Regions from separate parts of the Streptomyces sp. NBC_01171 genome, predicted to be linked through region 2. Evidence: riboswitches for the same ligand, from Rfam matches in the RefSeq annotation. Region 2 holds a riboswitch; the other holds the start of a gene.
The links. A riboswitch is a leader RNA that binds a small molecule or an ion and turns the genes downstream of it on or off. The one in region 2 is predicted to bind S-adenosylmethionine.
Positions count from the first base shown of each region.

Region 1: linked by a shared signal. The riboswitch ahead of thrC (threonine synthase) and the one ahead of OG448_RS22240 (aminotransferase class V-fold PLP-dependent enzyme) in region 2 are both predicted to bind S-adenosylmethionine.

Region 1 is NZ_CP108609.1:3,672,050-3,679,686, reverse strand. Features, by position in the region: gene groL (chaperonin GroEL) at 1-1,394, opposite strand, end outside; gene OG448_RS17120 (cold-shock protein) at 1,671-1,874, opposite strand; gene OG448_RS17115 (MoaD/ThiS family protein) at 2,283-2,558, opposite strand; gene thrC (threonine synthase) at 2,555-3,829, opposite strand; SAM riboswitch class I at 3,847-4,004, opposite strand; gene OG448_RS17105 (glucosyl-3-phosphoglycerate synthase) at 4,186-5,130, shown strand; gene OG448_RS17100 (trehalose-6-phosphate synthase) at 5,204-6,619, shown strand; gene otsB (trehalose-phosphatase) at 6,851-7,637, opposite strand, start outside.
Region 2 is NZ_CP108609.1:4,824,834-4,832,470, forward strand. Features, by position in the region: gene OG448_RS22220 (c-type cytochrome) at 1-176, shown strand, start outside; gene OG448_RS22225 (Rieske 2Fe-2S domain-containing protein) at 173-1,231, shown strand; gene OG448_RS22230 (cytochrome bc complex cytochrome b subunit) at 1,228-2,865, shown strand; gene trpD (anthranilate phosphoribosyltransferase) at 3,017-4,081, shown strand; SAM riboswitch class IV at 4,189-4,305, shown strand; gene OG448_RS22240 (aminotransferase class V-fold PLP-dependent enzyme) at 4,476-5,831, shown strand; gene OG448_RS22245 (Lrp/AsnC family transcriptional regulator) at 6,024-6,305, opposite strand; gene OG448_RS22250 (rhomboid family intramembrane serine protease) at 6,302-7,072, opposite strand; gene OG448_RS22255 (hypothetical protein) at 7,235-7,474, shown strand; gene OG448_RS22260 (NYN domain-containing protein) at 7,539-7,637, shown strand, end outside.

The sequences.
Region 1 (7,637 bases), 1.2 Mb from region 2:
TTCTCCACGACGACGCCGCCCTCGAGACCACCGTTGACGGCGATCTGCTTCAGCGGGGCCTCCAGCGCGAGCTTGACCGCGTTGGCACCGGTCGCCTCGTCGCCCGACAGCTCCAGCTTGTCGAAGACCTGGCCGGCCTGGAGCAGAGCCACGCCACCACCGGCGACGATGCCCTCCTCGACGGCCGCCTTGGCGTTGCGCACGGCGTCCTCGATGCGGTGCTTGCGCTCCTTGAGCTCCACCTCGGTGGCGGCACCGGCCTTGATGACCGCCACGCCGCCCGCGAGCTTCGCCAGGCGCTCCTGGAGCTTCTCGCGGTCGTAGTCCGAGTCGGAGTTCTCGATCTCGGCGCGGATCTGGTTCACGCGGCCCTGCACCTGCTCCGAGGAGCCGGCGCCGTCGACGATCGTGGTCTCGTCCTTGGTGACGACGACCTTGCGGGCGCGGCCCAGCAGGTCCAGGGAGGCGTTCTCCAGCTTGAGACCGACCTCCTCGGAGATGACCTCGCCACCGGTGAGGATGGCGATGTCGCCGAGCATGGCCTTGCGGCGGTCGCCGAAGCCCGGAGCCTTGACGGCGACGGACTTGAAGGTGCCGCGGATCTTGTTGACCACCAGGGTCGACAGGGCCTCGCCCTCGACGTCCTCGGCGATGATCAGCAGCGGCTTGCCCGACTGCATGACCTTCTCCAGCAGCGGGAGCAGGTCCTTGACCGAGGAGATCTTGGAGTTGGCGATGAGGATGTACGGGTCCTCGAGCACCGCCTCCATGCGCTCCATGTCGGTCGCGAAGTAGGCGGAGATGTAGCCCTTGTCGAAGCGCATGCCCTCGGTGAGCTCGAGCTCCAGACCGAAGGTGTTGCTCTCCTCGACGGTGATGACGCCTTCCTTGCCGACCTTGTCCATCGCCTCGGCGATGAGCTCGCCGATCTGGGTGTCGGCGGCGGAGATGGAGGCGGTGGAGGCGATCTGCTCCTTGGTCTCCACGTCCTTGGCCTGCTCAAGGAGAGCGGCGGAGACAGCCTCGACGGCCTTCTCGATACCGCGCTTGAGGGCCATCGGGTTGGCGCCGGCGGCTACGTTGCGCAGGCCCTCCTTGACCAGGGCCTGGGCCAGCACGGTCGCGGTGGTCGTACCGTCGCCGGCGACGTCGTCCGTCTTCTTGGCGACTTCCTTGACCAGCTCGGCGCCGATCTTCTCGTACGGGTCCTCGAGCTCGATCTCCTTGGCGATGGAGACACCATCGTTGGTGATCGTGGGGGCGCCCCACTTCTTCTCGAGGACGACGTTGCGGCCCTTGGGGCCGAGCGTCACCTTGACGGCGTCCGCGAGCTGGTTCATGCCGCGCTCGAGGCCGCGCCGCGCCTCCTCGTCGAACGCGATGATCTTGGCCATGTGAAGTGGTCCCTCCAGGACTGGGGGTGATTCCTTCGGACCGCGCCCGCGCCCGCGACGGACGGCTCGCCGGCCTCGTGGTTCCTTGCCCCACCCGGCCTGCGGGCCTCACCGACCCGGTCCTTCGTTGTCACTCTCACCTTCAGAGTGCTAACGCAATGATTAGCACTCACCCAGGGCGAGTGCAAGCGCCTTCGGGGGATCAGGACGGGACTTAACAGGACGAAGGGCCCGCACCCTGTACCGGGTGCGGGCCCTGCGCGCTGCTGGAGACGTTCAGGCGGTGACGCGAACCATGTCGGCCTGCGGGCCCTTCTGACCCTGCGAGATCTCGAACTCGACCCGCTGACCCTCTTCCAGGCTGCGGTAGCCGTCCATCTGAATCGCGCTGTAGTGGACGAAGACGTCCGCACCACCGTCGACCGCGATGAAGCCGTACCCCTTCTCCGCGTTGAACCACTTGACGGTGCCCTGAGCCATGGCTAACTCCCCTATTACTGGCCCTTGCGCAGATCCACACCTCGTGAACCTGGGTCAGACCTCGCCCCCCAATCAGTTGGGGGCGTGCGCCGGAACGCGTCGACCGCGGCTGAATGTATCTGTCCAACTGCCGTCTGCAACAGGTCAATCGGACGAGAATTCTGGACGGACACAGTCCGGAATCTGCCGCAACTTCGGCTGAATTCGGGGCAAGTCGGGCCCCATAAAAACCAACAAATGCCGCACATTACCCGCGCATTTTGGCTGCTTCTTGTCGGGCTCGCGGCATGAATCAAGGGCGCCCGGCTCACCGGAGCGGGAGCGCGTTCCCCAACTCTACCGCGCTCAATCACGCAGAATGGCCCCCTCCGTTTCTCTTGCGGAGGGGGCCATTACCGAAGGTAAATTTCAGCCGCCGGCGACCGCCGGAATGATGGAGACACCCGCGCCGTCGGGCGTGGCGGTCTGAAGTCCGCCCTCGAAACGCACGTCGTCGTCATTGACGTAGACATTCACGAACCGGCGCAGCTTGCCCTGGTCGTCCAGGACGCGGGCGGCGATGCCCTGGTGGTGCTTCTCCAGGTCCTCGATGACCTCCGCGAGCGTGCCGCCCTCGGCGGCGACCTCGGCCTGCCCGCCGGTGTAGGTGCGCAGGATGGTCGGGATGCGAACGGTCACGCTCATGCGAGGCCAGCCTCTCGGAAGGAGTCCAGGTTCGGGCGGATGGTCGCGGTCAGACCGGTGCCGGCGACCGCGTCCAGGGTCTTCAGGCCGTCGCCGGTGTTGAGGACGACGGTGGTGAGCGAGGGGTCCAGCGCGCCGGACTCGATCAGCTTGCGGGTGACGCCGACCGTCACCCCGCCCGCCGTCTCGGCGAAGATGCCCTCGGTGCGGGCCAGCAGCTTGATGGCGTCCACGATCTGCGGGTCCGTCACGTCCTCCACCGCCCCGCCGGTGCGGCGCGCGATGTCCAGCACGTACGGCCCGTCGGCCGGGTTGCCGATGGCGAGCGACTTGGCGATGGTGTCCGGCTTCTGCGGCCGCACCACGTCGTGGCCCGCCTTGTACGCGGCCGACACCGGCGAGCAGCCCTCCGCCTGGGCACCGAAGATCTTGTACGGCTTGTCCTCGACCAGCCCGAGCGCGATCAGCTCCTTCAGCCCCTTGTCGATCTTGGTGAGCTGGGAGCCGGAGGCGATCGGCACCACGAGCTGGTCGGGCAGCTTCCAGCCGAGCTGCTCGCAGATCTCGTACGCCAGCGTCTTGGAGCCCTCGGCGTAATACGGCCGCAGGTTGACGTTGACGAAGCCCCAGCCCTCGCCGGCCGGGTCGCCGATCAGCTCGGAGCAGAAGCGGTTCACGTCGTCGTAGTTGCCCTCGATGCCGACCAGCTCGCCGCCGTAGACGGCGGCCATGACGATCTTGCCCTGCTCCAGGTCGTGCGGGATGAACACGCAGGAGCGCAGGCCCGCGCGGGCGGCGGCCGCGCCGACCGCGCCGGCCAGGTTGCCGGTGGAGGAGCAGGAGAGGGTGGTGAAGCCGAAGGCGCGGGCCGCCTCCAGCGCCTGGGCGACGACGCGGTCCTTGAAGGAGTGCGTCGGGTTGCCGGAGTCGTCCTTCACGAACAGCCCGCCGGTGACGCCGAGTTCACGGGCCAGACGGTCGGCCTTGACCAGCGGGGTCCAGCCGGGGTTGAGGTTCGGCTTGTCGGCCACGTCGGCGGGGACGGGCAGCAGCGGGGCGTAGCGCCAGATGTTCGCCGGGCCGGACTCGATGCGCGTCCGGAGCTTCTCGGTGTCGTACGCGGAGAAGTCGTAGGCGATCTCCAGCGGCCCGAAGCACTCCTCGCAGGCGAAGACGGGACCGAGCGGGACGCGGTGTCCGCACTCCCGACAGCTCAGGGCGGCGGCGGGTCCGAGATCGACGGTGGGGGTGGCGACAGTCTGCACAGCCATGGAGGCGAGGCCCTTTCTCCTCATCTTCCTCACGACGCATCTCGCCGTGAGACGGATTTGGCACCTTCCCTAGCCGGGAGCCTCGCGCGTGCCGCGACGTGTCGCGCACGGGAGACCGGCTGGAGGGTTGCCGGGGCTTCATCGGGCCGTTTCCCTCTGCCCCTCTGGATGAGCGGTATTCGGTTGTGAACGCCGTCCGACCTCGACATGCGATGGTCATCGGCGTTGTTCAAGACTGTAACCGAAGGCCAGGAGAGTTGAAGGTGTCGTCCGAACCGCGAGATGGATCACGCGGGGACCGGCGCCGAACCGGCCGGCCCGCGCAGACACGTCCCCACAGTGAGGAGCCGCAGACCATGCTGGAAGAAACCGAGCGCTGGCTGGCCACCCGCTCCTGGTCCGTGGCCGACCGCCCGCTGCACCGTGTGCTGGCCGCCAAGCAGCGGTCCGGGCAGCGCGTCTCCGTGGTGCTGCCCGCGCTGAACGAGGAGGCGACGGTCGGCGAGATCGTCTCCGTGATCCGCCACGACCTGGTCTTCCAGGCGCCGCTGGTGGACGAGATAGTCGTGGTGGACTCCGGGTCCACCGACCGCACCGCCGAGGTGGCCGCCGCCGCGGGCGCGCGGGTGGTGCACCGGGACGAGATCCTGCCCCGGCTGCCCGCCGTGCCCGGCAAGGGCGAGGTGCTGTGGCGCTCCCTGCTGGCGACCAGCGGGGACATCGTGGCCTTCGTGGACGCCGACCTGAAGGAGTTCTCCTCCGACTTCGTCCTCGGCATCGTCGGCCCGCTGCTCACCGATCCGGGCATCGACCTGGTCAAGGCGATGTACGACCGTCCACTGGGCGGCGCCGCCGGGCAGGGCGGCCGGGTGACCGAGCTGATGGCCCGCCCGCTGCTGAACATGCACTGGCCGCAACTCGCCGGGTTCGTGCAGCCGCTCGGCGGGGAGTACGCGGCCCGGCGCTCCCTGCTGGAGCGGCTGCCGTTCCCGGTGGGGTACGGGGTCGAGCTGGGCATGCTGGTGGACTCGCTGCATCTGGTCGGGCTGGACGCGCTGGCCCAGGTGGACGTCGGGGTGCGCAAGCACCGGCACCAGGACGGGCAGGCGCTCGGCCGGATGGCCGCCGCGATCTACCGCACCGCCCAGCTCCGGCTCGCGCGCGGGCATCTGGTGCGGCCGGCGCTGACCCAGTTCGAGCGGGGGGTGGGCGGTTTCGAGCCGCGTACGTACTCGGTGGACACCGAGGAGCGGCCGCCGATGGCGGAGATCGCGGAGTACGCGGCGCGGGAGGTGGCGTGAGCGGGGCTGTATACGGTCGGCTCGCCGGTCGCGCGTACGTTTGAGCATTTGTGGGCCGGGCTAGGTTGAGGCCATGGCTACGCAGGGTGCTGAGGTGCTGGTCGCGTCCAATCGCGGCCCGGTTTCGTACACGGTCGGTCCGGACGGTGAGCTGAGCTCCCGCCGGGGCGGCGGCGGTCTCGTCTCGGGGCTGTCGGCGATCGGTCCGGACACGGACGCGGTGTGGGTGTGCGCCGCGCTCGGGGACGGCGACCGGGAGGCGGTGCGGCGCGCGGACGGCGCACTGCTCCCCGCCGAGGACACCGGCGGGCAGCGGGTGCGGATGCTGGACATCGACGCGGAGGTCTACGCCGACGCGTACAACGGGATCGCCAACTCGGCGCTGTGGTTCGTGCACCACATGCTGTACCAGACGCCGCTGGAGCCGGTGTTCGACGCGGAGTTCCGCCGGCAGTGGGACGCCTACCGCGCCTACAACCAGGCGTTCGCGGAGGCCCTGGCCGAGGAGGCGGCGCCGGGGGCGGCGGTGCTGATCCAGGACTACCACCTGGCGCTGGCCCCCCGGATGCTGCGCAAGCTCCGGCCCGACCTGCGCATCGGCCACTTCTCGCACACCCCTTGGGCGCCGCCGGACTACTTCCGCCTGCTCCCGGACGACATCGCGGCCGAGCTGCTCACCGGCATCCTGGGCGCGGACCGGGCGGCCTTCCTGACCCGGCGCTGGGCGGACGCGTTCACCGACTGCTGTCACGCGGTCCTGGGTCCGGGCATCCCGTCGGGTACGGAGATCGGGGTGCACGGTCTGGGCGCGGACGCGGAGTTCCTGCGGGAGCGGGCGCACCGGGCGGACGTGGACGAGCGGATGGCTCTGCTGCGGGAGGAGATCGGCGAGGGGCGCCGGACGATCGTCCGGGTGGACCGTACCGAGCTGTCCAAGAACATCGTGCGCGGGCTGCTGGCGTACCGGCGCCTCCTGGAGGACCACCCCGAGTGGCGCGAACGCGTGGTCCACGTCGCCTTCGCCTACCCCTCCCGCCAGGACCTCGCCCTGTACCGCTCCTACATGGAAGAGGTCCGCCGGGTGACGGAGCAGATCAACTCCGAGTACGGCACCCCCACGTGGACGCCGGTCCTCCTTCACCTCGACGACGACTTCGCCCGCTCCCTGGCCGCCTACCGCCTCGCCGACGTAGCCCTCGTGAACCCCATCCGCGACGGCATGAACCTCGTCGCCAAGGAGGTCCCGGTCGTCTCCGACGAGGGCGTGGCCCTGGTCCTCTCCCGCGAGGCGGGCGCGTACGAGGAGTTGTCCGAGCACGCCATCACGGTCAACCCGTACGACATCGTCGGCACGGCGGAGGCCCTCCACGAGGCCCTGACCCTCCCCGACCCGGTCCGCGCCGAACGCTCCAAGCACCTCTCCGACGCGGCGACGGCCCTCCCCCCGGCCAAGTGGTTCCTGGAGCAGTTGAACGCACTGCGGGGCTGAGCCGACGCATCGGCCGGCGGTCTGCTCAGTGACAGGCCAGCCAGCCGATGCCCAGGGCGGTGGTGAGACCGGCCCCGGCCCGGGCGGCGAGCCGGTTGCGGTCGGCCAGGAAGCCGAACAGCGCGGCGGTCACCAGCACGGCACCCGTACCGACCGCCGCGCGCGGCAGACCGTCGTCGTGACCGGGTCGCGCCGTGCGGCGGGCCCCACGTCGCCCGGTGACCTTCGGCTTCAGCCGAGGTGCGCCGCCAATTTTCCGAGCAAGTCCACCACACCCGCCGGGCCGTCCACCACCAGGTCGGCCCGCTCCGCCAGCTCCGTCACCTCGGTGCTGCCGCTGCACACCAGGAGGGACGGGGTGCCCTCGGAGCGGAGTTTTTCCAGGGCCGCGAAGGCGGGGAGGTCGCCGAGGTCGTCGCCGGCGTAGAGGACGGATTCGGCGCGTGTGGTGCGGAGGTGGTCCAGGAGGGCCACGCCCTTGTCCATGCCGGGCGGGCGGAGTTCGAGGACGAGGCGGCCGGGCTCGACGATGAGGCCGTGGCGGGTGGCGAGGTCGGTGAGGGGGGCGCGGAGGGTTTCGAAGGCGGCTTCGGGGTCCTCGGCACGGCGGGTGTGGACGGCGACCGCGCGGCCCTTCTCCTCGATCCAGGTGCCGGGCCAGGCACCGGCCCGGTCCAGGACGCCGGGGAGTTCCGCGCGGACCGCGGCGATGCCGGGATGCGGGGCGGGCGCGGTGACGGTGCCGGTGGCGGCGTCCCAGCGCTCGGCGCCGTAGTGGCCGAGGACGACGAGGTGCTCCAGGCCGGGGACCCCGGCGAAGCCGCCGTTGCGGACCGCGACCCCGGCCGGGCGGCCGGTGACCACGGCGACGGAGGCCACCTTCGGCGCGAGCGCCGCCAGCGCGGGCACCGCGCCGGGGTGGGCGCGGGCCTGGTCGGGGTCGGCGACGATGGGGGCCAGCGTGCCGTCGAAGTCCAGGCCGATCACGGCGGTACGCGGCCGCTCAAGCAGTGCCCGC
Region 2 (7,637 bases):
TCATCGCGTACCTGAACGCGGTCAACAGCAGCGAGACCGAGAACCCCGGCGGCCTTGAGCTGGGCGGACTCGGCCCGGTCAGTGAGGGCCTGTTCGCCTGGATCTTCGGCCTCGGCGCGCTGATCGCGGTCGCCGTCTGGGTCGCCGCTCGGACCGCAAAGGCCAAGAAGTCATGAGTAGCCAAGACATTCCAGAAGAGAACCTGCCCGCCGCGCAGGACCACCCGCACGGCTCGGTGAGCGTCGCGGACGAAGAGACGCCGTTCGCCGATCCGGGTATGCCGCCGCACGAGCACCGTGCGCAGGACATCGACGAGCGGGCCGCCAAGCGGTCCGAGCGCGCGGTCGCCCTGCTGTTCACGATCTCGATGCTGGCCACCCTCGGCTTCATCGCGTCGTACGTGACGATCCCGCACGACCAGTCGATCTTCGTCTTCCCGATCGGGCACATCAGCGCGCTCAACTTCGCGCTGGGCCTGACCCTCGGTGTGGCGCTGTTCTGCATCGGCGCGGGCGCCGTCCACTGGGCGCGCACCCTGATGTCCGACGTCGAGATGGTGGCCGAGCGCCACCCGATCGCGGCGGACCCCACGGTCCGCGCACAGGTCTTCGACGACTTCCGCCAGGGAGCCGCCGAGTCCGGCATCGGCCGTCGCAAGCTGATCCGCAACACGATGTTCGGCGCGCTCGCCCTGGTGCCGCTCTCCGGCGTGATGCTGCTGCGCGACCTCGGCCCGCTGCCGCACAACTCGCTCCGCCACACGCTGTGGGCGAAGGGCAAGCTCCTCGTCAACGTCAACACCAACGAGCCGCTGCGTCCCGAGGACGTGGCCGTCGGCTCGCTGACCTTCGCCAAGCCCGAGGGCCTGGAGGAGAAGGACGAGGACTTCCAGGACCAGATCGCCAAGGCCGCCCTGATGATCGTCCGGCTCCAGCCGAACGACATCAAGGACAAGCAGGAACTGGCCTGGTCCCACGAGGGCATCGTCGCGTTCTCGAAGATCTGCACCCACGTGGGCTGCCCGATCTCCCTGTACGAGCAGCAGACGCACCACGTGCTCTGCCCGTGCCACCAGTCCACCTTCGACCTCTCCGACGGTGCCCGAGTGATCTTCGGCCCCGCCGGTCACGCCCTGCCGCAGCTCCGCATCGGTGTGAACGACGAGGGCTACCTCGAGGCGCTCGGCGACTTCGCGGAGCCCGTCGGTCCTGCATTCTGGGAGCGCGGATGAGTACTGAAGCGAACGAAGCCCCCCGCTCTCGCGGGAAGGCGCCGGCCGGCGAGCGCATCGCCGACTGGGCGGACGGCCGGCTGGGGATCTTCTCCCTGGCCAAGGCCAACATGCGCAAGGTCTTCCCGGACCACTGGTCGTTCATGCTGGGCGAAGTCTGCATGTACAGCTTCCTCATCATCATCCTGACCGGTGTGTACCTGACGCTGTTCTTCCACCCGTCGATGAACGAGGTGGAGTACCACGGCAGTTACGTCCCGCTCCAGGGACAGCTCATGTCGGAGGCGTTCAACTCGACCCTGCACATCTCCTTCGATGTGCGCGGTGGTCTGCTCATCCGGCAGATCCACCACTGGGCCGCGCTGATCTTCCTCGCGGGCATGTTCGTGCACATGATGCGCGTGTTCTTCACCGGCGCGTTCCGCAAGCCGCGTGAGGTCAACTGGCTGTTCGGCTTCCTGCTGTTCGTCCTCGGCATGTTCACCGGTTTCACCGGTTACTCGCTCCCGGACGACCTGCTCTCCGGCACCGGTGTGCGCTTCACCGAGGGCGCGATCCTGTCCATGCCGATCGTCGGCACGTACATCTCGTTCTTCCTCTTCGGCGGGGAGTTCCCCGGCCACGACTTCGTGGCCCGGTTCTACTCGATCCACATCCTGCTGCTGCCGGGCATCATGCTCGGCCTGATGGTGGCGCACCTGATCCTGGTCTTCTACCACAAGCACACGCAGTTCGCGGGTCCGGGGAAGAAGGAGACCAACGTCGTCGGCATGCCGCTGCTGCCGGTGTACATGGCCAAGGCCGGAGGCTTCTTCTTCCTGGTCTTCGGTGTCATCGCGGCCATCGCGGCGGTCACCCAGATCAACCCGATCTGGGCGATGGGCCCCTACCGGCCCGACCAGGTCTCCACCGGCGCCCAGCCCGACTGGTACATGGGCTTCGCCGAGGGTCTGGTCCGCTACATGCCGGGCTGGGAGATCAACTTCTGGGGCCACACGCTGGTCCTGGGCGTGTTCATCCCGCTGATCCTGTTCGGTGTCGTGCTGATGGCCATCGCGGTCTACCCGTTCATCGAGTCCTGGGTCACCGGTGACAAGAACGAGCACCACATCCTGGACCGCCCGCGCAACGCCCCGACGCGTACCGCGTTCGGCGTCGCCTGGGTCACGGTGTACATGATCGGTCTGGTGGGCGGTGGCAACGACCTGTGGGCCACCCACTTCCACCTGTCGATCAACCAGGTCACCTGGTTCGTCCGGATCTTCTTCTTCGCCGGACCGGTGATCGCGTTCATCGCCACCAAGCGGATCTGCCTCGGCCTCCAGCGCCGGGACAAGGACAAGGTGCTGCACGGCCGCGAGACCGGCATCATCAAGCGCCTGCCGCACGGTGAGTTCATCGAGGTGCACGAGCCGCTCAGCCAGGAGCAGCTCCACACCCTGACGGCGCACCACCAGTACGAGCCCGCCGAGATCGGCCCCACGGTCGACGAGAACGGGGTCGAGCGCAAGGTGAAGCCCACCGAGCGGCTGCGGGTCAAGCTGTCCAACGCCTACTACGGCAAGGACAACCAGATCCCCAAGCCGACCGTCGACGAGTACAAGGAGATCACGAGCGGCCACGGCCACCACTGATCCCCGCGCGCGTCGCCACGCCACGGCCGAAGGGCCCCGTCCGGAACACCGGCGGGGCCCTTCGCCCTGTTCGGGCTGGATAGGGTGGGAGCGGGCACCCCGCGTGCCCCGGAACACCTGATCTTCCTCACACACACCCAGGAGCGGCCTGATGAGCGCTGTGACCCCCGCTGGAGGCGACACCGCGGCGGGCCGTTCCTGGCCCGAGGTACTGAACGCCCTGCTGGAGGGCCGGGACCAGAGCGCCGACGCCACCGCCTGGGCGATGAACCGGATCATGCGCGGCGAGGCCACGGACGCCCAGATCGCGGGCTTCCTGGTGGCGCTGCGGGCCAAGGGCGAGACGGTCGAGGAGATCACCGGGATCGTCCGGGCGATGTACGACCACGCCAACGTGATCGAGGTGCCCGGCCGGACCGTGGACATCGTCGGCACCGGCGGGGACGGCGCCAAGACGGTGAACATCTCCACGATGTCCTCCATCGTGGTCGCCGGCACCGGCGCGAAGGTCATCAAGCACGGCAACCGGGCCGCGTCCTCGGCCTCCGGTTCCTCGGACGTGCTGGAGCGGCTCGGCGTCAACCTGGAGCTGACGCCGAAGCGGGTGGCGGAGGTCGCGGAGGAGGCGGGGATCACCTTCTGCTTCGCGGTCAAGTTCCACCCGGCGCTGCGTCATGTCGGCGCCGCGCGCGGCCAGCTCGGCATCCGTACGGTCTTCAATGTGATCGGTCCGCTGACCAACCCGGCGCGGGTGCGGTCCCAGGCGGTGGGCGTGGCGAACCTGGCCATGGCGCCGATCGTCGCGGGCGTCTTCGCCGAGCGCGGCAACTCCTCGCTGGTCTTCCGGGGCGAGGACGGACTGGACGAGCTGACCACGACCTCGCCCTCGCGGGTGTGGATCGTGCGCGACGGCAAGGTCACCGAGGAGGTCTTCAACCCGCGTGACGTCGGCATCGAGCTGGTGCCGGTGGAGGCGCTGCGCGGCGGCGACCCGGCGTACAACGCGATGGTGGCCCGGCAGGTGCTGGAGGGCCAGCGCGGGCCGGTGCGGGACGCGGTGCTGCTGAACTCGGCGGCCGCGCTGGTGGCGCTGGACCCGACGGAGGAGCCGCTGGCGGACCAGCTCCGGGCGGGCATGGCGAGAGCTGCCGAGTCCATCGACTCCGGGGCGGCGGCGCGCACGCTGGAGCGCTGGGTGGCTGCCAGCAACCGGTAAGTGGTGTTTTTCGGCGCGGCGGGGAGCGGTTGCTCTCCGCCGCGCCGGCGTTTCGGCATCCGGACGCCGGTTGCGCCGCGCGCACCGTCCGGCTAGCTTCCTGATCAGGTCATGAGCGACAGCCATGCGGCCCCGGCCGGCTGTCCGGCAACCCTCCGTCCGTGGCGGGGTGCTCCGGGTGAGGACCAGGCCGTAGCCCAGAAGGTCTACGGCAAGCGCGGACCCCTCGAGAACCAGGGGTCCTGGTCGTACGAGGGAGCTTTTTTCCGTGAGCAAGCGAATGCGCTAGGGCCGCCGAGCCCCGCCTCCGCACACCCCCTTTCACTCTTCCTCCGGCGCCGCGTACGCATGCCCTGCGCGCGGTGACTCCGGCCTGCCTCACGGGAGTTCAGCCATGTCCGTCTCCACCGCCTTCGCCCCCGCCCCCGCCGCGACCGAAGCCGTGCCCGCCCCGCTGCCGGTGCTCGGCCGGGACGTCGCCGTGCCGCTCGTCACCGGGGGAGAGGTCGGCTACGCCGCGCTCGACTACGCCGCCAGCGCCCCCGCGCTCCAGCGGGTCTGGGACGACGTCGCCGCCTACGCCCCCTACTACGGCAGCGTGCACCGGGGCGCCGGGCATCTCTCGCAGCTCTCCACCGAGCTGTTCGAGAACGCCCGCCGCACGGTCGCGGAGTTCCTCGACTGCCGGGGCGACGACCAGGTGGTCTTCACCCGGTCCACCACGGACTCGCTGAACCTGCTGGCCCGCGCGCTGCCCGCCGGGTGCGAGGTGTACGTCTTCGAGACCGAGCACCACGCCGCGCTGCTGCCCTGGCGCGAGGCCGACGTGACCTTCCTGGACGCCCCGCGCAGTGCCGCCGGGGCCGTGCGCACGCTGGAGCGGGCCCTCGCCGCCCGGGACACCGCGCGCCCCGCGCTGGTCTGCGTCACCGGCGCCTCCAATGTCACCGGCGAGCTGTGGCCGGTGCGCGAACTGGCGGCCGCCGCGCACGCGTCCGGGGCGCGGATCGTGCTGGACGCCGCCCAGTTGGTGCCGCACCAGCCGGTGAGTGTGCGCGAGCTGGACGTCGACTGGATCGCGTTCTCCGGGCACAAGCTGTACGCGCCCTTCGGCTCCGGGGTGCTCGCCGGGCGGGCCGACTGGCTCTCGGCTGCCGAGCCGTACCTCGCGGGCGGCGGCGCCAGCCGCACGGTGGCCCGGCGGGCCGACGGCCGCGTGGAGGTGGAGTGGCACGAGGGCGCCGCCCGGCACGAGGCGGGTTCCCCCAACGTCATCGGCGCCTACTCGATCGCCTCGGCCTGCCGGGCGCTCACCGAGGCAGGCCCTGAGGCGCTGGCCGCCCGTGAGCGGCACCTGCTCGGGCTGCTCCAGGCCGGCCTCGCCGAGGTGCCCGGGGTGCGGGTGCTCTCCCTGTTCGGCGACGACGCCCCGCGCGTGGGCGTCCTCTCCTTCGTGGTGGAGGGCTGGAACAGCTCCCACCTCGCCGCCGCGCTCTCCGCCGAGTACGGCATCGGCGTCCGCGACGGCCTCTTCTGCGCCCACCCCCTGGTGCACGCCCTTCTCGGCACGGCCGCCGCCGAGCAGGCCGGCTGCGGCACCGGCACCCTGAACGCCGTCCGCGTCAGCTTCGGCGCGGGCACCCCGGACGAGCACGTCACCCGCTTCGTGACGGCCCTGCGCGAACTGGTCACCCGCGGCGCCCGCTGGACCTACCGCACGGAAAACGGCCGCTGCGTCCCGGAGAGCTGAGGCGCGGTTCCGGCGGCCCGGGGCTCGACCCGGTCGGACGGCGTCGGCTCGATGGGGGGAAGGGCGGCCCGGCGGATGCCCCGAAGCGGCCGCCCGCCGCCGTCGGCCTGGCGACGGGCCCGGTCGTCCGGCCGCAGCGCCCAGGACCCTGGCGGCGCCGGGTGGGACTTCGCGGCGCCGCCCCCGGAGGGGCTAGCTGTCGAGGCCGATGGCGAAGGCGGCTTCCAGGTCGTGCTGGGAGTAGGTGCGGAAGGCGACGTGGGTGTCGGTGCCCTCCACGCCCTGGATCTTGCTGATGCGGCCGGGGATGACCTCGGCGAGGTCCTCGTGGCGGGCCACGCGGACCATGGCGATCAGGTCGTAGGTGCCGGTGACGGAGAAGACCTCGCTCACGCTCTCCAGCGCGGCGATCTGCTCGGCGATCTCCGGAATCCGGTCCACGCTGGTCTTGATCAGGACGATCGCGGTGATCACGGCTGGTTCTCTCCCTTGGACGCCGTAGCCGGGGCGGGCTCAACTCTAGCCTCGCCCGGCCGGTCGTTCGCGCGCTGCTTCCTGCCGTACCGCAGCCAGGCGTAGCCGAAGCCCAGGCAGAAGCCGATCACATGGGCGAGGTAGGCGACGCCGGGACCCTCGGGCGCGCGGCCCGCCGCGTACCACTGGAGGCCCGCCCAGAAGGGCAGCACCACCCAGGCCGGGAAGCGCAGCGGGAGGAAGAAGAGGAACGGGAGGAGACTGGTGACACGGGCCCGCGGAAAGAGGTGGAGGAAGGCGCCGAGGACCGCGGAGATGGCCCCCGAGGCGCCGACCAGGGACTGCTCGGAGTCCGCGTTGGCCAGCGCGTACCCGAGCAGGGCGAGGTAGCCGCAGCCGACGTAGAAGAGGGCGAACTCGACGCGGCCCATCCGTTCCTCGGTGAGCACGCCGAAGACGAAGAGGAACAGCATGTTGCCGAGCAGATGCACCCAGCTCCCGTGCACGAACAGCGCGGTCACCGGGGTGAGCGCGTCGCGCACCGGCTCCGCGAAGAGACCGGCCGGGATCACCCCCCAGTGCCGGAAGTACGCCCGCTGCGCCGCGAGCAGCGCGTCCCCGGTGCCGTACGTGTGGGTGAAACCGGAGGCCGGGCCCAGCAGGAAGATCAGGCAGCACAGGGCGATGAGGCCGTACGTCAGCGGCGCGGGGGTGCCCCGGACCGCCCTGACGGTCCGGGCGGCGGTCGTGCTCCACTCTCTGATCATGAATACAGAGCATGACGTAACCGGACGCACCGGTACAGACCGCCTCGCCGCTTCGGACAGGCGGGCGGCGAACACCCGGCAGGCCGTAGGGTTACGGCCACACGCGCCGGACCCGGCGCGCCGAAGTCCGCCGGACGCGACGAGAAGGAAGCGAGCTGCGCCATGACGGTTCCTCCGCCGACCGCCACGACACGCTGGCGCTGCACCCTGTGCGGCAACCTCACCCGGTTCGACGTGACCCGTTCCTCCAAGGTCGTCGAGTACGTCCACCTCGACCTGGCCGGGGAGCCGTCCGTCGAGGAACGCGAGGTGGTCAGTGAGACCATCGAGTCGGTCCGTTGCCGCTGGTGCAACGCGGTGGACCAGGTGGAACTCGTGGACAGGCCGGGCGCCGCCTCCTGAGGCGGAGCGGTCCGCGCGGGATCGGACGGATGGGTCGGGCATGTCGGGCATTGGGGTGTGACGGATGGTGGAGACCGCGGGCGGGGGGCCGGAGGACGGCACCGCCGAGGTGCTTGACCGTCCGCTGCCCGACGGCGTGCGCCGCCGGGTCGTGGGAATCGTC